Regions from separate parts of the Neobacillus sp. SM06 genome, predicted to be linked through region 2. Evidence: riboswitches for the same ligand, from Rfam matches in the RefSeq annotation. Region 2 holds a riboswitch; each other region holds the start of a gene.
The links. A riboswitch is a leader RNA that binds a small molecule or an ion and turns the genes downstream of it on or off. The one in region 2 is predicted to bind glycine.

Region 1: linked by a shared signal. The riboswitch ahead of ACQYAD_RS03165 (amino acid permease) and the one ahead of ACQYAD_RS04155 (ACT domain-containing protein) in region 2 are both predicted to bind glycine.
Region 3: linked by a shared signal. The riboswitch ahead of gcvT (glycine cleavage system aminomethyltransferase GcvT) and the one ahead of ACQYAD_RS04155 (ACT domain-containing protein) in region 2 are both predicted to bind glycine.

Annotation. Positions count from the first base shown of each region.
Region 1 is NZ_JBNWEO010000009.1:137,381-145,461, reverse strand. Features, by position in the region: gene ACQYAD_RS03180 (hypothetical protein) at 1-448, shown strand, start outside; gene ACQYAD_RS03175 (DegV family protein) at 931-1,758, shown strand; gene ACQYAD_RS03170 (hypothetical protein) at 1,878-2,135, shown strand; gene ACQYAD_RS03165 (amino acid permease) at 2,344-3,699, opposite strand; glycine riboswitch at 3,817-3,895, opposite strand; partial or broken gene ACQYAD_RS03160 (5'-methylthioadenosine/S-adenosylhomocysteine nucleosidase) at 4,015-4,782, opposite strand; purine riboswitch at 5,062-5,165, opposite strand; gene ACQYAD_RS03155 (Uma2 family endonuclease) at 5,317-5,490, opposite strand; gene ACQYAD_RS03150 (hypothetical protein) at 5,596-6,567, opposite strand; gene ACQYAD_RS03145 (DEAD/DEAH box helicase) at 6,583-8,081, opposite strand, start outside.
Region 2 is NZ_JBNWEO010000011.1:165,146-173,226, forward strand. Features, by position in the region: gene ACQYAD_RS04125 (heavy metal translocating P-type ATPase) at 1-632, opposite strand, end outside; gene copZ (copper chaperone CopZ) at 733-939, opposite strand; gene ACQYAD_RS04135 (metal-sensitive transcriptional regulator) at 966-1,304, opposite strand; partial or broken gene ACQYAD_RS04140 (spore coat protein) at 1,614-1,801, opposite strand; gene ACQYAD_RS04145 (hypothetical protein) at 1,948-2,154, shown strand; gene ACQYAD_RS04150 (spore coat protein) at 2,151-2,450, shown strand; glycine riboswitch at 2,590-2,667, shown strand; gene ACQYAD_RS04155 (ACT domain-containing protein) at 2,749-3,024, shown strand; gene ACQYAD_RS04160 (PFL family protein) at 3,052-4,413, shown strand; gene ACQYAD_RS04165 (CoxG family protein) at 4,576-5,016, opposite strand; gene ACQYAD_RS04170 (LL-diaminopimelate aminotransferase) at 5,110-6,285, opposite strand; gene thrB (homoserine kinase) at 6,585-7,499, opposite strand; gene thrC (threonine synthase) at 7,496-8,081, opposite strand, start outside.
Region 3 is NZ_JBNWEO010000018.1:317,544-325,624, forward strand. Features, by position in the region: gene ACQYAD_RS16720 (YqhG family protein) at 1-173, opposite strand, end outside; gene ACQYAD_RS16725 (DEAD/DEAH box helicase) at 151-1,836, opposite strand; glycine riboswitch at 1,987-2,077, shown strand; gene gcvT (glycine cleavage system aminomethyltransferase GcvT) at 2,224-3,330, shown strand; gene gcvPA (aminomethyl-transferring glycine dehydrogenase subunit GcvPA) at 3,344-4,693, shown strand; gene gcvPB (aminomethyl-transferring glycine dehydrogenase subunit GcvPB) at 4,686-6,146, shown strand; gene ACQYAD_RS16745 (rhodanese-like domain-containing protein) at 6,195-6,578, opposite strand; gene ACQYAD_RS16750 (lipoate--protein ligase family protein) at 6,784-7,620, shown strand; partial or broken gene ACQYAD_RS16755 (ribonucleotide reductase N-terminal alpha domain-containing protein) at 7,968-8,081, shown strand, end outside.

The DNA of each region.
Region 1 (8,081 bases), on a different contig from region 2:
TGAAGAAGACCTCTCTCTTGCAAAAAAACTTGAGGAAAAGGTACAAAAACACCTACTCAAAATCAATGTTGATTCGCTTGCTGCGGAAGTATACCAGGCATTAGATAAATTGACGCTAGATGATATTTATGAACGGCCTGGATCCCGCCGCTTTAAATATGTCGAACCAGCAGAAGCTGCCTATGAGGTAATTGAAGAGACGCTTAAACCTTTTGCAACCCAAATGGATCGATTTAAAGGTTTACATATGTTAACAGAATTTAAATTGTTTGGATTGGGATTTTTGAAAGGAGTCCAAACATTTTTGAATGAAAGTAATTCTGAAATCATTGAACATATTTCAGATGACGTATATGAATGGCTATACGGTTTATTGATGGCGTATAAAAAAAAGTCGAAAGCAACTAACGAACAAATAATAATTGAAGAATTGCTACAAATGATCTAGACCTTCCTTTGTATAGAGGGGATTCAATTTATTTAAAAATGCAGAATCCTAGCCATTTCCGCTAGGATTCCAATCAATGCAATACAGCTAATATGAGTGATTAAATTTTTTATTCTTTTTAAACACCGCACCCACTCCGCCATAAAACCCGATAATCACAAGAGAAAACTGGACAATTTTTTAGTATAACCAGTAGTTTGCAACTTTATTGAACTCTGTATATGTATGCATTTTCAATATAATTAGGAACTTTCAGCTGAGCTATATCCCGTTCTGCAATTAAGAGTTCCCCATCGTTGAAGTCTTTTTCTACCATGTTATTTTATCCACTGTAACAGCTCCTTGTTTTAATCCTATTTTAGCAGTATTCCTATTTATTTTTCCCTTAATCTCAAGTTGTTTACAAATTATTCTCCGTTCCAACCCACATAGCTACATTACACTTTGAACTGTTATACTGAATTCAAGGGGGTTTTGTGAGAATGATTAAAATCATTACTGACAGTTCGGCAGATATACCATGGGAATTGGTAAGACGTTATGATCTAACAATCGTCCCGTTGACGGTTACAATTGAGGGGCAGGACTATTTGGAAAAAATCGATTTGACGCCGGAACAATTTTTTACAAAAATGTTTGCTGCGGATGAACTCCCGAAAACTTCCCAGCCATCACCGGCTGTTTTTGCTGATACTTTTAGTAAATTCGAGAAAGATACAGAACTGTTATGTTTCACCATTTCGTCCGGATTGAGTGGAACCTATCAATCCGCATGCATTGGAAAAGAGTTATCCAATGCAAATGTCACCATTTTTGATACACTGGCCGGATCAATTGGTCATGGAATGCAAGTGATCCGTGCGGCTGACCTTGCAGAAAAAGGGTATTCCATTCAAGAAATCATTGCAGACTTAACCGTTTACAGAGAAAAGATGAATATTCTTGTTTTGCTGGACACATTGGAAAATATCGTAAAAGGAGGGCGCCTTAGCAGGTTTCAAGGTTCATTAGCCAAAATCCTCAATATTAAGGTTATTTTAGAGCGAGTGAATGGAGGAAAAGTGGAAATCCTTGAAAAAGTTCGCGGAAAGCGTAAATTGCTTAGTAGAGTCATTGAAATCATTGAAGAAAGAGGGATGGACTTTTCCACTGTCACTTTTGGGATTACTCACACTGGCAATTTAGATGAAGCCGAAGTAATGAAGCAGGAACTCCTGAACCGGTTTCAGCCAAAAGAAGTCATCGTAAATGAGATGGGAGCGACCATGGGAACCTATGCTGGGAAAAACGGGATGATTATCGCCTTCTAAAAAGATAAAAAAAGCTCGGCTGTATTAAAAATCAGCTGAGCTTTTTCTTTTTACTTGCGTCAACCTTACGGGATGACAGGAATTCGACTTCCTTTCCGATGAATTCGACGCACTTTCCAATGAATTCGACGCACTTTCCGGTGGAATTCGACGCACTTCCCGATGAATTCGACGCACTTCCCGATGAATTCGACGCACTTTCCGATGAATTCGACGCACTTCCGATGGAATTCGACGCATTTCCGATGAATTCGACGCACTTTCCAATGAATTCGACGCACTTTCCGGTGGAATTCGACGCACTTCCCGATGAATTCGACGCACTTTCCAATGAATTCGACGCACTTTCCGGTGGAATTCGACGCACTTCCCGATGAATTCGACGCACTTTCCGATGGAATTCGACGCACTTTCCGATGAATTCGACGCACTTTCAGATGAATTCGACGCACTTTCCGATGAATTCGACGCACTTTCCGATGAATTCGACGCACTTCCGATGGAATTCGACGCACTTTCCGATGAATTCGACGCACTTTCAGATGAATTCGACGCATTTCAAGAAGAATTCGACCTACACACTACTTATTCTAAACTAGCAACCATTTTTCTTTTTGCAAAATACAAAATAAACAATACGATAAACCATACAGGTGTCAGCAATAAGGCGGCACGAGTTGATTCAGCAAACAGCATGATCGCTAAGATAAAAACAAACAACGCAAGGACAACATAGTTCATAAATGGTGTTAAAGGCGCTTTGAAAATCGATTTTTTTCGTAAATCCGGGCGTGTTTTTGTATAGCGTAAATGTGAAACCAAAATGATTCCCCAGACCCAAATAAAACAAATGGCGCTAATCGTTGTCACAATTCCGAAAGCCTGCTCCGGAATGATTTTGCTCAAAAGGGCGCCAACAGAAAGGACGATAGCGGAAGTCACCAAAGCGTTGCTCGGGACTTTATTCTTATTTAATTTGGCAAAATTGGCCGGCCCTTCTTGATGGATGCTTAAGTTATATAAAATCCGGCTCGTCGAAAACAAACCGCTATTGCATGCCGATGCTGCAGATGTTAAGACAACAAAATTAATAATACCTGCGGCAATCGGAATCCCGACTAAACTGAATGTTTTGACAAACGGGCTTGTTGCTGCATTTAATTCGTTCCATGGGTTAATCGTTAAGAGAATGAAAAGTGCTCCCACATAGAAAAACAGGATTCTTACCGGAATCTTATTAATGGCAGATGGGATGTTCTTTTTCGGATTGGAAGTTTCCGCAGCTGATACACCGACTAATTCAACCCCCACAAACGCAAAGACAACCATTTGGAAGGAATATAAAAACCCGGATACCCCATTCGGAAACATGCCCCCATAAGACCAAAGATTTTTCACCGAAACCGATCCTGCTTCTGTTTTAAAGCCGGCAATAAGCAAAACAACACCAATACTAATCAAAACAAGAATCGTAATGACTTTAATGATAGCGAACCAAAACTCTAACTCTCCAAAAAGTTTGACTGTCAATAAATTAAAGCCCAGCAAAATAATTAAAATGACCAACGCGGGAATCCATTGCGGAATATTAAACCAATATCGTACGTACACCCCAACAGCGATAATATCCGCCATTGCCGTCATAATCCAGCAAAACCAATACGTCCATCCTGTTACAAAACCAGCCCACGGCCCGATATAATCGGTGGCAAAATCCGTAAACGATTGATAGCCGGCATTTGATAGAAGCAATTCACCTAAAGCCCTCATGACGAAGAAGACCGCAATTCCGACAATCAGATAAGCGAATAAAATAGAAGGCCCTGCCAATTGAATTGCTTTACCTGATCCTAAAAATAAGCCTGTCCCGATCGTGCCCCCAATCGCTATTAGTTGAACATGCCGATTTTTTAGATCTCTTTTTAGCTCTTGCTGTGCCACGTTTCATTCCCCCTTAATGATAGTGTAAAAAAAAAAAGAGATTGGTATGCTCCAATCTCTTTCGACGTCAGAATAGAAAATCGTCTTATACTATCCGGAAGAATAGCAAAACAATCTTCTTATACTTCTGTCCTTTTGCCTGAGATTGTGAACCCTTCGGCGCCGCAAAATTTGCGGACTCTCCAGAAATTGCTCCCGCTATAGTTTTTCCCCATAACGATCATTGCATGTTTAAATCATTGTACGATAATTTTAAATTCTAGCATATTTGTTCAACGGGTCAAACCCATTTGCTCCCATACGGAAGTCTGGACCCTATTTTTCTTTTTTTATTGAAGCGATATATTTTTTCACGACTTCGTAAACAAATTCTTGGTTAGCTACTGCGGTGTTCGGGTTGTACTTGCCACCGTTTGTTTTATTATTGGACAGAATCCGAATATCCAAAAACGGCACATTATACGCTTTAGCCATTTGCGCGGCTGCAGCCCCTTCCATCTCTTCAGCAGAAGTACCATATGTGGTATGGAACCAGTTAATCCGGTCCACTTCATTGTTCCAAACGTCTGCAGAACCGATTGTCCCTTCTACCACTTTCCCCTTTGTGTATTTCTCTTTCACCGCATTTGCAGCTGCAAGCAGGCCGCTATCACCATCATAGTAACGGATTTTTTCAGCATTGGCATCGGACCCGCTTCCTTCAGAAGCCATTAAGTCCATTGGAATCCATTGAGACGGATCCATTCCTTGGTTTTTATCTTTCGGTTCAGTTTTTAATGAACCGATATTGGTTACCCTTTTTCCTAAAACAATATCAAATACGTTTAAATTCGGATCGTGCCCTCCGGCCGTCCCTTGGTCGATGATGGCAACCGGGTTGTATTTTTCAATCGCAAGCGTTGTTGCAGCTGCTGTATTCTCCATCCCTTTCCCTGTTTTAACGACAATGACAGGGTATTTATTTAAAGTTCCTTTGTAAAACACAAAATTCCCCGATTGTTCTTGCTTTACTTTTTCTAACCGTTGAGCAAAATTTTCAGCTTCGATTGGCATGGCCCCTTCAATGATGATCGGCCATTGGGCGCCTTCAGCTTTCGTTGGCTGTTGAAAAGCGGATTTTTCCACTGCAAACGATAGCAAAAGGACAACAACTGCTGCGAGCAAGACAGAATTCCATCGCATTTTCTTTTTCAAAATAACCACTCCTCCCACTGTTGTTCGTCACTCGATGAATTTTTCCCAAATAAAAAAGTCCAGAAATGTAGAAATCGTTTCTACCCCTCTAGACCTACGAAAGTTAAAGTATTGATAATTGGGCAAAATGATATGCCAATTATGAACTGGCTGTTTCCAAAAAACAGACAGCCAAATACTTCACCCCGTAGTCCGGTTCTTTCATTGGGAACCAGGTAGAGACGCTCAGACCATATTACCGAGCATATACGAGTTATGATATTTAAGATTATTACTTTGCTAATATAACAAATTTACAATCGAGAATCAAGCAAAATATGAACATTTATTAGAAATTTTATCGTAATGTTCGTGTTAAAGGGATTAAAGGGTAATTGGATTGAACAAAAAACACCTCCACATTGGTGAAGATGTTCCAACCCGCTACATTTTCCGCTTAGAAAATTCAAGAAATATTCCGAGCTTTAATTGCAGGTTTTCCGATACCCTTTGATGCTTTGTTGAGGGAGATGGTGACATATAAACAGTCCCATCAATATATTCGAACCTGTTTTCGCTTGTTTCCCGCATCTTTAGAAACTCGTCGAATGAGACCATGTGCTTCTCAGCTAATCCCATTTTTCCATCCCCTTTTACCTGCAGATTTGTCATTTATTTTACCATATGGCGAATTTACAGATTCAATCCATCATCTTGTCAAACTTAAACCATTGCCGTTTCGACACGCCTTTCAAAAAACTGCTTTGTAATTGGATTATAGTAAAGTATTCTTTGCGTGTGGTCGCTCCTGAATTCAATAGCCACTTTAAATTCTAACAGCGGAATAAAATACAAAATTCCATTATCCAGCCGTATTTCCGTTTGTTCATGGTATTTGTTGTAAATATCCTGCAGCTGCTTGTCCCGTTCAAGTTCAATCGCAGCAGACTTTGCTTTTATTTCTTTTTGCTTCTCCTCGCTAAGTCCTGCTCGTCTTCCCCGCTTTTCATTTTCCGCTAGTAGATCCATATAATAGTTTGTAATTCTCATGACATCTTTTTTGTAGGCAACTGATTGTGATTCAGTATTCTTTTCTTGTTCTGCCTGTTCTTTCAAAAAATCGGTAGCGATGCTCAATGCTTTGGAGAGATCTATTTGAACGGGTACCGGATAGGTATACAGCGGCTTTTGCTTATAGACAATGCGATTTTGCTCTTCCTTCATTGTCAAGCTAATTTCACCTGTCAGTAAATTCACCCAAACTTGATCGGTCTTTTCCATTTTTTCATCTGAAATGTAGGATAGTTGATAATTGAACACCGCCCAAATTCCCAAAACTGGCCTTTCCTCTTCAATCTTGATCCGGCCATGCTCATTTAGCAGGAACTCCGAAATTTTTTTCAAAGAGTTACCGACCTCTAAGCGCTCGACCTCCGCAAAGCGGAGCGTGCTCACTGCCTGTTTTTCCAAAATGACGAGGACTTGCTCCAATATATAACTTCCAAATGTCACAAATTCAGCCTCCGGATTTTCTTGAGCCACTTCAAAATCAAAGGCTAGTAACATTTCCGACCGGTTTTGAAAGTAAGATGTATAAGGTTCAGGAATGAGCACACTGCACAACGCATATTCTAGGGGCTCGACGATCCCGCCGATTTCCTCCATCACTTCCGTAACAAATTGCTGCAATTGCATCGTAACACCTCCATCTTAGAACAAATCCTGATCTAACTGCTTTTGCTTTGCCAGCTTTTGTTTATTTTCAAGAAGCACTTGGCCAATTTGATCCAGTTCAGATTCCACTTCTTCCATTGATTCAGCATTTACCCAGGCATTCATCACCAGTTCCGAAAAATCTTCCTTTTCTTCAATGTCACCGAGAATCGCATCGACCTCACCAACGACCAGTTCAAACATGTTAATTTTTCGATCCAATAAATCCAATATATAGTACTCAATCGTGTCGCTGGATGCGAGGTTGTAGACATACACATCGCGTTCTTGGCCAATCCGGTGAATCCGCCCAATTCGCTGTTCAATCGCCATTGGATTCCATGGCAAGTCAAAATTAATCATCCCGTGACAAAATTGTAAATTCCGCCCTTCTCCGCCTACCTCCGTACTAACGAGCACATCTGCCTTTTCGCGAAAGTAAGCAATTTGCTCTTCTTTTTCCTTTCGGCGCAAGCCGCCATGAAACTCTGCCACTTGAAAGCCACGTTCTTTGAGCATTTTACTTAAATAGGCCTGTGTTGAAGCAAATTTTGTAAAAATAAGCATTTTATCGTTAAAACGTTCGAGGATCGCGACAAGTTCATCAAGTTTGCTGTTCTTTTCACCGTTGTTTTGAACAATGGCAGTGGCTTGGTGAAGAAATCGGTCAATTTTTTTGCGATCAAATTCAGATAATTTGCCGTTCACTACAAGCCTCTCTAAGGAAGGAACAACGGCAACCATGGAACTGCCGATTTGCTCTTGAAGCGTTTTAAGCAAAAAACGGTTGAAGACAGGATGCTGCTTGTTGTAATACTGGCGAATAAAGTTGCTCATGTCATCATAGAGAAGCTTTTCTTCTGTTGAAAGAGCAACGGTTTTCGTATAGGCAAATCGTTTGGTAAACTTGACATCGACATTGCTGCGTTTGTTGCGGATCATCACATCCGCCAGCAAGTTCTTCAATTTATCGGCATTCTTGACCTCTATTCCATCCTTGCTTTCAACGAAATTCTTTTTAAAATAGCTATACGTTCGTAATTGCCCAGGTTTTAACAGTGTGATTAAATTGTACAGTTCCTCGAGATGGTTTTGTACAGGGGTTGCCGTTAGCAGGAAAATATATTTTTTGTTAATTCCGTTTACAAACTGCCATTTCTGTGTCGCCCTGTTTTTTAGATGGTGAGCTTCATCGACGATCACTAAATCATAATGCTGCGCAAAAATGGCTTCGCGGTGATTTTTGCGTTTCGCCATGTCGATGGATGCAATTACTTTTGGGAAGTATGCCCATGCTTTTTCTCCCATGTTTTTAAAATCGGCATGATCTGCCCGGATAAAGTCTTGGTTAAACTTCCTTTTCATTTCATTTTCCCATTGACCAACGAGTGAGGGAGGAACGAGAATTAAAACTTTCTTGACCAAGCCACGCATAATATATTCAAGCATCGTTAGCCCGGCCTCGACTGTTTTGCCAAGTCCCACTTCATCACTTA
Region 2 (8,081 bases):
CCGATGAAAAATTGTACGGGTGTTGCCAATGCCAATTGAACCCATGGATTCATAAACATTTTTGGAACCCAAATAAATGAAGTGAACGAGAAATGGCCGACCATTGCCCATACAAGCGGCAGCGACAAAATCGCCGAAAACACAAATTTGCTCGTTTGCTTTTCAATTTCCTGCTGGCGATGGTCTGCAGTATGTTGCGCATCTTCTTTAATTGCTGCTCCATACCCTAAGCTTTCGACTTTTTTGATAATGTCGCTTGGCGACAAAATCGCCGTATTGAATTCGACTGATGCTTTTTCTAATGCCAGATTGACAGTGGCTTTTACGACACCGTCCAGTTTGTTTAAACCTTTTTCAATCCTTGCCGAGCAGGCTGCACAAGTCATCCCTGTTATCTCAAAATCCGCTTTTTCGGTAACCACGCCATAGCCAAGGTCTTCAATCTTTTTTTGAATAGCTTCCAACTTTATTTTTGCCGGATCATATTTTATTGCAGATTTCTCCAATGCTAGATTAACGCTGGCAATTTCTACACCTTCCAGCTTGTTTAGTCCTTTTTCAATTCGAAGTGCACATGCCGCACACGTCATGCCCGAGATTTGCAAATTGGTTTCTTTTAGATTCTCACTCATTAAAACCAGCTCCTTATACCTGTATAGGTATACTTTTCAAAAGAAAAGAACGTGCTATTGCCTAGCACGTCTTTTTTGATTGTTGAGCGCCAAAAGCCTCTTATTGAACTTCGTAACCCTGATCATCAATCGTTTCTTTGATCTTGTCGAGGGAGACTTCTTGTGGATTGAATTCAACATCAACAGTGGCCGCATCTAAGTTTACCTTAACAGAGCTGACGCCGCTTAGGGTACCTACACTGCCTTCTACTGCTTTAACGCAGTGGCCGCAAGACATTCCTTGAACGTTTAATGTGATTTTTTCCATGTGAAAAACTCCTTTCGAATAGTGGCTTATTTTTTCATAAGCCGTTGTATTGTGGTAAGCAACTCGTCGACAACTTCGCGATCGCCTTCTTGAATCCGTTCCACTACACAGCTTTTCATGTGGCCTTCAAGGAGGATTTTCGCGACGCTGTTTAAAGCTGCTTGTGTTGCAGCAATTTGTGTAATGACATCATCGCAATACGTGTCTTTTTCAATCAATCCTTTAATGCCGCGAATCTGACCCTCGATACGGTTTAAGCGGGTAATCAGATTTTTTTTTGTATTTTCTGAATGATGGCTTTTCCGGACTGTTGAAGATGTATGGCATTCACCATTGCACTGGGGAGCATCATTGAGCGGATCCATTTGATTCATCCTCTAACACCCTCCTTTACGGATTTTATTTTACTATACCCCCCTACCCTATGTAAAGTCTTTCTTTTATTTATTCACAAAAAGTTCAAACTTTCCATGAGCAGATTTTTTTGAATTCGTTCATTCCCTTTTATTTTACCGAACCCCTGTCCATTTGTCTGCTATTTTGCTAAAAACAAACCGAGTCCTTACCACTCTTGATAAGGACTTTATTTTCATGGTTTTAAGACAACTTTTATGCATTGATCCGTTCTGGTGTCGAATACTTCGTAGCCATGCTTTGCTTCCCTCATTGGTTGTTTTATAAAAATGAAGCAATTCATTTAGATCACGGATTGATTGCTGTACATCTTTTTCCATCAATGCCTTTAATTCATTGTCAAAGCATAATCCCTGCAGCAATTTTGACCGAGCAAACAAACGGTTTTAAAGTTCAGAATTTCATGTGTTTCCATTGTTTCATGGAGCGCCAGACTTTCCTGTTCCATAAAATCACCTCCAATGATCTATTTTTCCAAATGTACTTTTTCCCTATTCATGGGAGAATCTTTCAGGTGGAAAACCGATGCATAATTGTTCTTTTTCCCAGAAAACATAAAACGAGCAAAATGATGTTAGTGAGGGGGATAACTTTATGGCAAAATTTCTGGGATTGCACGAAACCCTTGAACTTCATGAACTGTTAACGTTTAAAAGTCTATGTTTGACGAAAGCAACAACGATGGGCGCATTGGCGCAAGACGAAGAGCTGAAAGCACTTTTAGCCAATGATGCAGCATCCGGATCGAGACATATACAGCAATTGCAAAATTTTTTAACCAATCGGGAGGAAGTTCAATGAATCAATTTTTACAAAACATGATGGGAATGGGCGGATTGACAGATCAAGTCATTGCGACTGATTTCTTACTTTCGGCAAAATCTGGCGTGCAAAACTACACCATTGCCCTTACTGAAGCGGCTACTCCCGAGTTAAAAGCGGTTTTAAGAGAGCAATTACGAGAGGCAATTGAAACGCATGAGAAGATCAGCGCTTACATGGTCTCCAGAGGATTTTATCATCCATATGATTTGACTGAACAACTGCAAGTCGATTTAACGACTTCCGATACGGCAGTAACTTTAGCAAATGACTAGGAGAGCGAGGGAGAATGGATCGTTCCTTTTCCCTTCGCTTTAAAGTGTTAAACAATTTTTTATTGACTTCTCTGCCGGGAATTGATACGATTTCTTTAATTTCAATAAAGCGACGAAGGTTATGGATCACACTATAACTGGAGCAGCTTCTGGAGAGACCGCCAATTTGCGGCGCCGAAGGATTCACAATCTCAGGCAAAAGGACAGAAGAGTGATGGCAAGCAAAATTGCATACTCTTCATTTCTTGAGATTGGAGCAAATCCAATCTTTTTTTATTTTCTAAATGAGGTGGCATATATGGAGAAAAGACGTGCAGTAGTTAGTGTCATTGGGAAAGACCAGGTTGGGATTATTTCAAGGGTAACAACTATTTTAGCGAACAATCAGATGAACATCTTGGATATCAGTCAGACGATTCTTCAAGATTTTTTCACCATGATGATGATCATTGATGTTTCCGCCAATGAAAATTTGTCAAAGCTGCGTGAGGAACTTTCCGCCGCTGCAGATGAAATGGGATTAAAAATCAATATTCAGCTTGAAGAAATTTTTCAAGCGATGCACCGGATCTAATTTTAACCGCAAGAGAGGATGGGACAAATGACAATAGCGATGGATGAAATCATCCAAACGATTCGCATGGTACAAATGGAAAACCTTGATATCCGCACGGTAACAATGGGGATCAATCTTCGTGATTGCAGTGATTCCGATTTTGCCAAAATGAATAAACGGGTTTATGAAAAAATTATGCAGTATGCTAAAAATTTAAAGCAAACTGCAGAAGACGTCGAAAAAGAATTCGGCATTCCCATTATTAACAAGCGCATTTCGATTACACCGATTGCCGAAATTCTTGGTTCAGCAACGGTAGAGCAGGCGATTGAACTTGCCAAAACCCTCGACCGTGCCGCAAAGGAACTGGGGGTTGATTTTATCGGCGGTTTTTCAGCACTTGTCCACAAAGGAATTTCCAAAGGAGACGAAACATTGCTTGCTTCCTTGCCAAGAGCGCTCAGCGAGACAGAACGCGTTTGCGGCTCAGTTTCCGTTGGAACAACAAGGGCTGGAATTAATATGGATGCTGTTCGCCAGCTTGGCTTTATTTTAAAAGAAGCAGCGGAATTAACAAAAGACCAAAACGGAATCGGCTGCGCCAAGCTTGTCGTTTTCTGCAATCCGGTTGAAGACAATCCGTTTATGGCCGGGGCTTTTCATGGTGCTGGTGAAGGGGAAGCGGTTATCAATGTTGGCGTCAGCGGACCGGGTGTTGTTTTAAATGCTTTGAAACGCCACCCTGATGCCGATCTTGGCGAAGCGGCCGATATTATTAAAAAAACTGCCTTTAAAATTACGCGTGCTGGCGAGCTGATAGGACGAATTGTTGCCAAAAGGCTTGGCGTTCCGTTTGGAATTATGGATTTGTCCCTTGCACCGACAAATGCCATTCATGACAGCGTCGCAGATATTCTGGAGGAGATTGGTCTGGAACGGGTTGGAACCCATGGAACAATTGCCGCTTTGGCGCTGATGAACGATGCGGTCAAAAAAGGTGGGGCAATGGCAAGCTCTTATGTTGGCGGCTTGAGCGGGGCATTTATTCCTGTCAGTGAGGATAATGGAATGATTCGCGGTGTTGTCGATGGCGCGCTCAGTTTGGCGAAACTTGAGGCAATGACATGTGTGTGCTCGGTCGGACTGGATATGATCGCGGTGTCTGGCGATGTTCCTGCTGCGACTCTTTCAGCCATGATCGCTGACGAGGCCGCGATCGGGATGATCAACAAAAAAACGACTGCGGTACGGGTGATTCCCGTTCCAGGAAAAAAAGAGGGTGAAATGATCGAGTTTGGCGGACTGCTTGGACGTGCTCCCGTCATGGGCGTGAACCCATATCATTCGGAAAAAATGATCAATCGCGGTGGAAGAATTCCCGCACCGCTTCAGGCGCTGATTAACTAAGATTCGCTGGATTGGCGGCGAACCGTTTGATTGTTTATTGGGAAAATGGCAGCAGTCGACTTGCTCTTTCCCCTGTTTTTCGCGCCCTGTTTCCTTCTTTTTTAAGAGAATAGGGCGCGATTATCATTTTTTGGGATTGAGTTTTCTATAAACTGGAAGATTCTACTTCATTTTCGCTGCAATGGCATCTGTTAGTTCTTCTGCCATGGATGGAATCGACGTTTTTAGCACACTGTTGACCATTTTGGCCATTATTCCTTCGGCTTCAATATTGAGAAACCCCGTCATCCTTGTACGGCTTTCCCCCATTTTCTCCGCCTCAAAATATCCATTCCCGGCAAAATTTTCGTTCAATCCCTTCAAATCAAACGTAACCTTTGTCGGCTCAATCCATTCTTTTATGGTCACCATCAGACGCACTTTCTTTTTCATAAACCCCAAATCCCCATAAAACTCCCAGGTCGATTGGCGCTCACTGATTTTTTCATGCTGGATATAGCCCGGAACGAGCGGCGCCCAATGATCCATATCTTTCACAAAATTCCAAACCGCTTCAATCGGAAGATCCAATACAACTTGGTGCAGCCCACTTGGCAAATTCACTACCTTCTTTCATATCCAAATTGAAAAGACCTTCCTGGAAGGTCTTTTTTATTGTTATATGTTCATACCTGTTTTTTTAGAAGGTTAACCTGCTTATTCGGAATATTGAAAAAGAAATTCGTGAATGCGGCTGCAAGCTTCTTCAAGTCGTTCTTTCGGCTGCACCAGCGCAATTCGAACATAGCCTTCCCCAAGTTTTCCAAACGCATCACCAGGAACAACTGCCACCCCAGCCTTGTCAATTAATTCAAAAGCAAACTGACGCGATGTCCAGCCTGACGGGATCTTTGCCCACACAAACATCGTTGCCGGCGATTTGACCACTTGCCAACCGCTTTTTGCCAAACCCGAAATTAACGCATCACGGCGAACCTCATACTCTTTCACTTGTGTTTGAAGAGCAGAAAAGTCAGAAGTTAGCGCGACCGTTGCTGCTTTTTGAATCGGGAAAAAGACGCCATAATCCACATGCCCCTTTAACGAACTTAAAACCCCCAATGCCTGGGCATTGCCAACAACATAACCGATGCGGCATCCCGCCATGTTAAACGTCTTCGATAAGGAATTAAATTCAATTCCCACCTCTTTTGCACCCGGAATCGACATAAAGCTAATTTGCGGATTTCCGTCAAAAATCAACTCAGAATAGGCAAAATCGTGGACAACCAAAATAGTATGTTTTTTTGCAAAGGCCACTACCTTTTCAAAAAAAGCGCGGTCAGCCAAAGCCGTTACCGGATTCCCTGGATAGCTGAGAATCATCATTTTCGTTTTTGCTAAAATGTCTTCAGGGATTTCATCCAATTTTGGCAAAAATTGATTTTCCTCTACTAGTGGCATCGAATAAAGATTTCCGCCAGCTAAAATGACATTTTCTTCATAAATGGGATATCCCGGATCCGGAACGAGTACATAGTCGCCAGGATTGATAAATGCTGTTGCCAAATGCGAAAGACCATCCTGCGACCCCATGAGCTGGAGCACTTCCTCCTCCGGCTCCAAATCAACCCCATAGCGCTGTTTGTAAAAATAACAAACTGCCTCATGAAATTCGGCTGTTCCTCGAAGAGTATACCCATACTTTGTTGGATCCATCGCATACTTTACGAGTGTGTCAACCACATAGGAAGGTGGGGGAAAATCCGGGCTCCCTACACTTAAATCAATGACGTTCATACCCCTTTTGATCGCTTCAAGTTTTCGGTCAGCCACCTCTTGAAAAATACTGGCTGTCATGCTTTGCACTTTGTTGGATGCAACAACATTCATGGTAATCCCCTCCACTTGCCTTTTCATATTTCTACTAGTAAAAATATAGACCTTTCATGAATGAAAGTAAAACCATTTTTGAGTATACTTTTTTGAAAAAGTAAAGAGGAGCCGCTTCCTATCCGCGCAATTGCCATGGAAGCTGCGTATCGATCGCAACCATTTCCCGCGTTCTAAACAACCCATATGTAAGCGAACGAAAATCGGACGTATGAAACCCCTTGTATATATTGTCTACCATTTATCAAGCCGAATGGCCAAAGGCCCGCCATAAATGACGGACCTTTAGACTCGCATGTTTACACTGCTTCTTCTAATTTGCAAACAACACTGCCATGATTTTCAATTTGCAAAAGCTTCGCTTGCATTTGCGGAAACTCACCTTGCAGCTGTCTTGCCAACCGCTTTCCTTGACCCTTTTCTGTAAAACAAAGCAGCGTGGGTCCCGCGCCGCTTAACGCGACCCCAAAGGCTCCTTCGCAGAGCGCCCTTTTTTCCGTTTCTCCATAAAAAGGAATCAATGGTTTCCGGTACGGCTGATGAAAATGATCCAGCCGCATCATTTTCCCGGCAGTCTCCCAATTTTCCGACAGCAATGCCGCAACAAGCAAATTGGCCGTCGCGGAAGCTTGCACCGCTTTACCGTATGAAAAAATATCCGGCAGCACTTTGCGTGACTCTTTTGTCAGCAAAATTTCCCGCGGAATCAGCGCCACCATCTCAAATTGCAAATTTGAAAACGCGAGAAGGTCAACTTGCTCCTGCTGATAGCAGCCGACAACAAGGCCGCCATACAAAGATGCGCCAACATTGTCCGGATGCCCTTCCATGTCGGTGGCAATCTCCAGTTTTTCCTGCTTCGTTAAACCGAGGCCGGCCGCCAGATCAGCGAGCTCAATCCCAGCAATAATTGCTGCTGCACTGGAGCCAAGTCCCCTGGCAAGCGGAATATCGCTTTCCATTTTGACTTTACAAGGATGCAGGTTCCCCCCGAATTTCCCCGCTGTTTTTTGTGCAACCTGACAAATGAAATGGTCTTCACCCCTTGGAAATTGGCTTAACTCTTCATTTTCCGTGAAAAACCTCCATTCCACCGCCTTCTCTACCTCTAATGTTAAAAATAAATCCACCGCGATGCCAATGGAATCAAATCCCGGTCCAAGATTGGCGCTGCTTGCCGGAACTTTGATTATATAGCGCTCATTTAGGATCATTGACTGACAACTCCCCTGATATGCTTTGCTACTGCCTCCTCATCATTTGGCAGCTGCACCGGTTTAATCAAACTCGTACTGATGGCGGTGTCAGGATCTTTTAAGCCGTTTCCAGTGAGAACAGCAACAATTCTAGTGCCTTTTGCAATTTTTCCTTTTTGCAGACTTTTAAAAACGCCAGCAAGCGACGCGCAAGAAGCCGGTTCCGCAAATACGCCTTCTTCGGAAGCCAATTTTTTATAAGCTGCTAAAATTTCTTCATCACTGACTTCGTCAAACAAGCCTTCCGATTCGTTCACCGCATTGACAGCGAGACTCCAGCTGGCCGGATTGCCTATACGGATCGCGGTTGCAATCGTTTCCGGATTTTCAAAAACACGATTGTGAACCAAGGCAGCTGCACCAGAAGCTTCGAAGCCATACATTTTCGGAAGCCCCGTGCCTTTTTTCTGCGCGTATTCTTTGAACCCTTTCCAATAGGCACTGATATTGCCGGCATTACCAACCGGAATGGCCAGTATATCCGGCGCGTCTCCTAATTGATCGCAAACCTCAAAGGCCGCTGTTTTTTGTCCTTCGAGC
Region 3 (8,081 bases), on a different contig from region 2:
GGTACTCCGCCTGTTTTCTCAAGATAATGCCAATAAAATGGCCTGTTCATTAGCTCCTTGTCAAGATCAACTGTCAGTTGAACTGTTAAATACCCGGCAGTATTTTCAAGGATTTCGCACTCGTTTGCTTGGAAATATCGTTCCAGAAAATCATGGATTTGCGGCTGCTGCATGGGAATCTCCTTTCTTCATTTGATTGGCAAACTCAATCATTGATGTGAGGTTTTCCATTTTAATCCGCATTTCTCCTTCTGTGGAGCTTCCTCCGAAAATATCGATCAAATGATCTTCAAGATTGCCGAATTCTAGTTTTGTCAAAATATCATCCAATTCACCGATTACTTTTTCAAATAGATGGATTTTTTCATACAGCAATTTTAAAATATGTTCCTCAAGTGTACCTTTGATTGCAAAGTTGTAGATCATCACATCTTTTTCTTGGCCAAGCCTGTGAATCCTGCCGATCCGCTGTTCCAGTCTCATTGGATTCCATGGCAAATCAAAATTAATAATATGGTTGCAAAATTGCAGGTTGATCCCTTCGCCGCCGGCTTCTGTCGCAATCAGCACTTGAGCATGTTTTTGAAAAAGCTCGCGCATCCAATCTTTTTTTCCCCGCTTAAAACCGCCGCGAAAGGGAACCGATGTAATTCCATGCTGGCGGAGAAACCATTGCAAATAAAGCTGTGTCGCCCGGTATTCCGTGAAAATAATGACTTTATCATTTATGTGTTGGATCAGTTCGAGCGCTTTGTTGGCTTTGGAGTTTTGCTGAACCGCCTCGACCTTTGAAATTAAAAAATGGATTTGCTGCTGAAACAAGGTGGTTGGATTTTCTTTGCGGGTAAGCATGTTTTTAAGCGTATGATAGACTGCCTCTCTGCTGCTGCATGCCTCCCGCTGCAATGTCATGACCGAAAAAGCACTAGATGCCAGCCAGTCGACTTCATTTTTCAACTCCGTAACTGCCTCGTAAAGCTCTCTTTCTTCTTTTGAAAATTCAATTGGAATGGTCTCAACCTGCCGTTTTGTCCACTCGATTCCTGTATCTGCCCGGCGATTGCGAATCATGACTTTATTGACGAGTTCTTTTAAATGCTCATCATCATTCAAGGACCTTGAATCACGTTTGTATTTTTCGTAGAATGCGGTTTCGCTTCCCAAATGCCCGGGTTTAAGAAGGGAAACAAGGTTGAAAATTTCCTCCACCCGGTTTTGAATGGGAGTGGCAGTCAGCAGTAAGCAAAATTTCTTTTTTAAATTTTGAACAAATTCATAGTTTTTTGTTTTATTGTTTTTTAGTTTATGGGCTTCATCAATGATAATTAAGTCATAGTCTTGTTTATAGATGATCTCTCGGTGAGGCTGCCGTTTTGCTGTATCAATAGATGATACAACAACATCATACTGATCCCAGACATAGCTTTTTCTCTGTGTCATTGCCGGGATAAAGAATTTTGTATTTAATTCGGAAGCCCATTGGGTTACAAGAGAGGCTGGTACAAGAATCAGCACTTTTTTCACAAGCCCGCGAATCATATATTCTTTTAAAATCAATCCGGCTTCAATTGTTTTTCCCAGTCCTACTTCATCTGCCAGAATCGCTTTTCCGTTCATATTTTCAATCACCAGTCTGGCTGTTTCCAGCTGATGCGGGAGCGGCGTTAAATGCGGTAAATAGTTTGGTGCCAAAAGACCTTCAAACGTTGGAACGGCAAGATGTTTTTCGACATCGACGGCAAGCTTAAAAAGATCCCAGTTGCCCCACGGACCGTCTTGTTCAATCCGGTGAAAAAAGTCGTCCTGCCACGCACAATCAAATACAATGTTTACCACCCTTTTTTCAGCTCCTTTTTCAGCAAAATCATATTGCCCGATTGATTGCTTTAATGGTAGGATGATAATAGCTTAGAAAGTTTTAAATTTTGTAATAATCATCTTTGTTTTTTTTTAGTATGACCAAGATTCAAAAAAATATATATGCGGATGAGAACAAGGGGAGAGACTGCATATCGCAGCGCCGAAGGAGCAAGCAAATACTTGTGAATCTCTCAGGCAAAAGAACTCTTGTTTGACGCAGCTCTGGAGAGTGCGGCACTTATACGTTCGCCACCAAAGGGGAAAGCTATTCTGGGGAAACTCTCAGGTGAAAGGACAGAGACCTTTTTTATGTTTAAGGAAGGTTTCTGTCCTTTTCTATTGGAAAAATAAGGGGGATTGTAAATGGCAGAATTGAAACGCACGCCGCTATTTGAAATTTATCAAGAGTATGGCGGGAAAATGATTGACTTTGGGGGCTGGGAGCTTCCAGTACAATTTTCAAGTATTAAAGAAGAGCACGAAGCGGTCAGGACGAGAGCAGGTTTATTTGATGTTTCCCATATGGGTGAGGTGAGAATTTCCGGTTCAGACAGCCTTGCGTATTTGCAGAAAATGGTTACGAACGATGTTTCAAAAATACCTGTCGGTGGTGCCCAATATACGGCCATGTGCTATGAAAATGGCGGTACGGTCGATGATCTGCTTGTATATAAGTTCGATGAAGAGGATTACTTGCTCGTAATCAATGCGTCAAATATTGAAAAGGATGTCCAGTGGCTGAAAAAACACCTTGAAGGCAATGTCCAACTTGAAAACCTTTCTGAAAGAACAGCTCAATTAGCACTTCAAGGCCCAAAAGCTGAGAAAGTGCTGCAATCACTTGTTCCTGGCGCGGATTTAAGCAAAATCGGTTATTTTAAATTTCAGCAAAAAGTTGCAATCAACGGAAAAGAAGCCCTCGTTTCCCGCACCGGATACACCGGAGAAGACGGCTTTGAAATTTATTGTGATGCTGCGGATGCTGTTGATCTTTGGAAAGAAATTTTAGCAGCAGGGAAGGAAGAAGGGGTTGTTCCATGCGGGCTCGGCGCCCGGGATACGCTTCGATTTGAAGCAAACTTGGCGCTGTATGGGCAGGAGCTCTCACCTGAAATCAGTCCGCTAGAAGCGGGGATTGGTTTCGCAGTTAAATTAAATAAGGCAGCTGACTTTATCGGCAAAGAAGCGCTAAAACTGCAAAAAGAAAACGGTGTACCGAAGAAGCTGGTTGGAATTGAAATGCTGGATCGGGGAATTCCGCGACATGGCTACCCGGTTTATGCTGGCGAAGAGCCCATCGGTGAAGTGACAACCGGAACGCAGTCGCCAACGTTAAAGAAAAATATTGGACTGGCTCTTGTGAAATCAGCTTACGCAGCACATGGGCAGGAAATGGAAGTGGAGATTCGCGGCAAGCGATTAAAAGCGAAAGTAGTGCCAACACCTTTTTACCGTAGAGAACAGATTTAGGGGGCGAACGAAAATGAAGCAACATCGCTATTTACCAATGACAAAACAAGATCAAAAGGAAATGCTTGAGGCGATTGGTGCGTCCTCAATTGACGACCTTTTTAGCGATATTCCGGAAAAAGTGAAATTTAAAGGGGAGTATCATCTTAAGCCGGCAAAATCGGAAACAGCGTTAATGCGGGAATTGTCGCAGATGGCATCACGCAATGCCGATTTAAAAACAAATGTTTCGTTTCTGGGTGCAGGCGTCTATGACCATTACATTCCGATAATTGTCGATCATGTCCTTTCTCGTTCAGAGTTTTATACAGCCTACACTCCGTATCAGCCAGAAATTTCTCAAGGAGAGCTACAAGCCATTTTTGAATTTCAAACGATGATTTGCGAATTAACAGGAATGGATGTCGCCAACTCCTCAATGTATGATGGCGGAACAGCTTTGGCAGAGGCCGCAATGCTGAGTGCCGGCCAGACTAAAAGAAAAAAAGTATTGATCTCAAAAGCCGTACATCCCGAATCAAAAGATGTAGTCAAAACGTATGCCAAAGGGCAATTCATTGAAGTGATTGAAATTCCTGTCAAGGACGGAATGACGGACCTCGAGGCATTAAAAGGGCTGGTAAGTGATGAAATTGCCGCTGTAATTGTCCAATATCCAAACTTTTACGGAAGAATTGAATCGTTAAAGGAATTGGGAGAAATAACTCATGCCAATAAATCGCTGTTTGTCGTTTCAAGCAACCCGCTCGCTCTTGGCGCTTTAACGCCTCCTGGGCAGTTTGGCGCTGACATTGTTGTCGGCGATGCTCAACCTTTTGGAATTCCAACTGCTTTTGGCGGCCCGCATTGCGGTTATTTTGCCGTTACAAACAAATTGATGAGAAAAGTGCCGGGCAGACTTGTTGGCCAGACGGTTGATGAACAGGGGCGCCGCGGTTTTGTTTTGACACTGCAAGCACGCGAGCAGCATATCCGCCGCGATAAGGCAACATCGAATATTTGTTCAAACCAAGCGTTGAATGCATTGGCAGCATCCGTTGCCATGACGGCGTTGGGTAAAAATGGCGTGCGCGAAATGGCGCTGGCAAACATACAAAAAGCACATTATGCAAAAACCGCACTGAAACAGATTGGATTTGAAATAATTCATGAAGGTCCTTCTTTTAATGAGTTTGTGATTAAGCTTGCCAAACCGGTCAAAGAAGTAAACAAGCTCTTGCTTCAAAAAGGAATCATCGGTGGCTATGATCTCGGACGTGATGATCCTGAATTAGCAAACCATATGTTAATAGCCGTAACCGAACAGCGGACAAAAGAAGAAATTGATACTTTTGTAAAAGAATTGGGGGATTTCCATGCATAGTCAAGATCAGCCGCTTATTTTTGAATTAACGAAATCAGGACGCGTTGGTTACAGTCTCCCTGAAATGGACATACCGGAAGTACCAATTGAACAACTGCTTCCAGATGAATATGTACGTAAAGATGCAGCGGAACTTCCAGAAGTTTCGGAACTTGATATTATGCGTCATTATACGGCTTTATCCAAGCGAAACCATGGAGTGGATTCAGGTTTTTATCCGCTCGGTTCCTGCACAATGAAGTATAATCCGAAAATGAATGAAAATGTTGCCCGCCTTAACGGTTTTTCTCATATCCACCCACTGCAGGATGAAAGCTCGGTTCAAGGTGCTCTTGAGCTTATGTATGATTTGCAGCAGCATTTGATTGAAATCACGGGAATGGATGAGGTAACACTCCAGCCAGCAGCAGGAGCTCATGGTGAATGGACGGGCTTGATGCTGATTCGTGCTTTTCATGAAGCAAATGGGGATCTGAACCGGACAAAAGTGATTATTCCTGATTCGGCGCACGGCACGAACCCGGCTTCGGCAACCGTTGCCGGTCTTGAAGTCGTAACCGTGAAATCAAATGAAAAAGGCCTTGTCGATCTCGATGATTTACGAAATGTTGCCGGTTCGGATACAGCCGCATTAATGTTGACAAATCCAAATACGCTTGGCTTATTCGAAGAAAATATTCTGGAAGTCGCAGAGATTGTTCATGACGCAGGTGGGAAAGTTTATTACGATGGAGCAAACTTGAATGCGGTATTATCCAAAGCCCGTCCTGGCGACATGGGATTTGATGTTGTACACTTAAATCTTCACAAAACTTTTACCGGACCACATGGCGGCGGCGGACCAGGTTCAGGTCCTGTCGGAGTAAAAGCGGATTTAATTCCATTTTTACCGAAGCCTGTTGTTACAAAACAGGGGGAAGAGTATGTATTGGATTATGACCGACCGCAGTCAATTGGCCGAGTGAAGCCTTATTACGGAAATTTTGGGATTAATGTCCGTGCATACACCTACATTCGGACAATGGGTCCTGACGGTTTGAAAGCTGTCACTGAGTATGCGGTATTAAATGCAAACTATATGATGAGAAGACTTGCTGAATATTATGATTTACCGTTTGACCAGCACTGCAAGCATGAATTTGTTCTCAGCGGCCGCAGGCAGAAAAAACTGGGTGTGCGGACATTGGATATTGCGAAGCGTCTGTTAGACTTTGGCTACCATCCGCCAACCATTTACTTCCCATTAAACGTGGAAGAGTGCATTATGATCGAACCAACCGAAACGGAGTCTAAAGAAACGCTCGATGCATTTATCGATGCCATGATCCAAATCGCGAAAGAAGCGGAAGAAACGCCCGAAATCGTTCAAGAAGCGCCACACACAACAGTTGTCGGCCGTCTGGATGAAGCAATGGCAGCAAGAAAGCCGATCCTCCGTTACCAAAAAAATTAAGAATGAAAAAAGGCTGATTCTAGTTGTTGAATCAGCCTTTTTTCTATATTACTTTTTAGCTTTGATCTTCCCACTCCAGCCTTTAAAACCGCCTTTGAGCTGTGTGAGGTCTTTATAGCCTTTGCGGTATAGAAACTGGGCAGCGCGGGCGCTTCTGCTGCCGCTTTGGCAGTAGAGGTAGACGGGTTTATCAGGACGAAGCTCCTGCATCCGCATTCTTAATTGTGACATTGGGATATTGCGCGCACCCAATATATGTCCCGCTTCAAATTCATTTGGTTCCCGAACATCGATAAGCTGCGCTTTTCTGTAGCCGGCTCGGAACTCCTCTTCAGCTACCGTTTTCACAATTTTTCGCTGGTAAAGCCATATGAAAACGTAATAGATGGCAATAGCAACAATAGCAATTAACAGACTGTAAATAGTGTTCACTTCGTTCTTGCTCCTTTCAAGCTATACTGCACTAATATTTATTATAGTAGTCAAGCTTCGTTTCAGTAAAGATTATTCATGAAATTTCCTGTATGAATCATGTTAAAATTATTTGCACAAAACATCATTCTTTTTTTTTGGCAGCGATTTTGTTAGACTAAAAAACGCGAAGAGCATTTAAACAACAAAAAAATGAGGGTTAACTATGGACAAAGAAATATGGCGTTTTATCGATTCGGGTTACAGTTCACCATCCTTTAATATGGCGCTTGATGAAGCTTTGCTTGATTGGCATAGTGAAGGCAAAATACCGCCGGTGATCCGTTTTTACGGTTGGAATCCGGCTACATTATCAATTGGTTATTTTCAAAAAGCAGAAAAGGAAATTGACTTTGATGCACTCAAGTATCATCAGCTTGGATTTGTCCGCAGGCCGACTGGTGGCCGCGGCGTTTTGCATGAACACGAATTAACCTATAGTGTTATTGTCTCCGAAGATCATCCGGAAATGCCAAAGACCGTCACGGAAGCCTATCGCGTTATTTCTGAAGGGATTTTAAAAGGTTTCCATCATTTAGGGCTGGAAGCTTATTTTGCAGTACCCAAAACATCGGATGAACGGGATGCGCTCAAAAATCCGCGTTCCTCTGTTTGTTTTGATGCGCCGAGCTGGTATGAACTCGTTGTCGAAGGCCGAAAAGTGGCCGGCAGCGCGCAGACGAGACAAAAAGGCGTCATTTTGCAGCATGGTTCGATTTTATTGGATCTTGATGAAGACAAGCTGTTCAGCCTTTTTAAATACCCGAATGAGCGGGTAAAGGAAAGGATGAAAAATGCATTTAAAAACAAAGCGGTGGCGATTAATGATATAAGTTCGCGCAAGATTACGCTTGAAGAAGCGAAAGAAGCTTTTTATAAAGGCTTTGCCGAAGGACTTAATGTTGAACTTGTCCCGTATGAATTAACTGAAGACGAATTGGCATGTGTTCAAACGATTGCGAAAGACCGCTATGAAAGTGACGATTGGAACTTTAAAAGGTAAAAGGAGGATGCGGCAAATGCCGCCTTTTCTTTGGCCGAAAAGGCATTCGTATCTTCCGGCAATTAAAAGCGCAAATGTTGAATTATGTTGAAATTGGTTGTTTTTTAACGAATATCAATTGATTCCCTCTATTTACTCTTAAATCTATTCTTTTTTAAGTTTGACAAAAAAATAGTTTTTTGTCTCGTATACAATATATAGTGGTGTCGAAAATATTTTATGTACTATATATTGATTTTTGGTGTTTCAATATGATAACGTTAGGGTAATCCATTTACTAACTAGATCTAGTAAAAAATCTACTAGAATCCAGATAGGGTAAGATTGATTTTGAAGGAGATGTTTCCATGGCTGTTGGTTTAAGACAAAAACTGAATATTGATTTTGAAAGATTAAACGAGGACATCGGTTTGTTCCCACAAGTACACCCTGTGACGCCAGATATGAAAATGACGCACAAG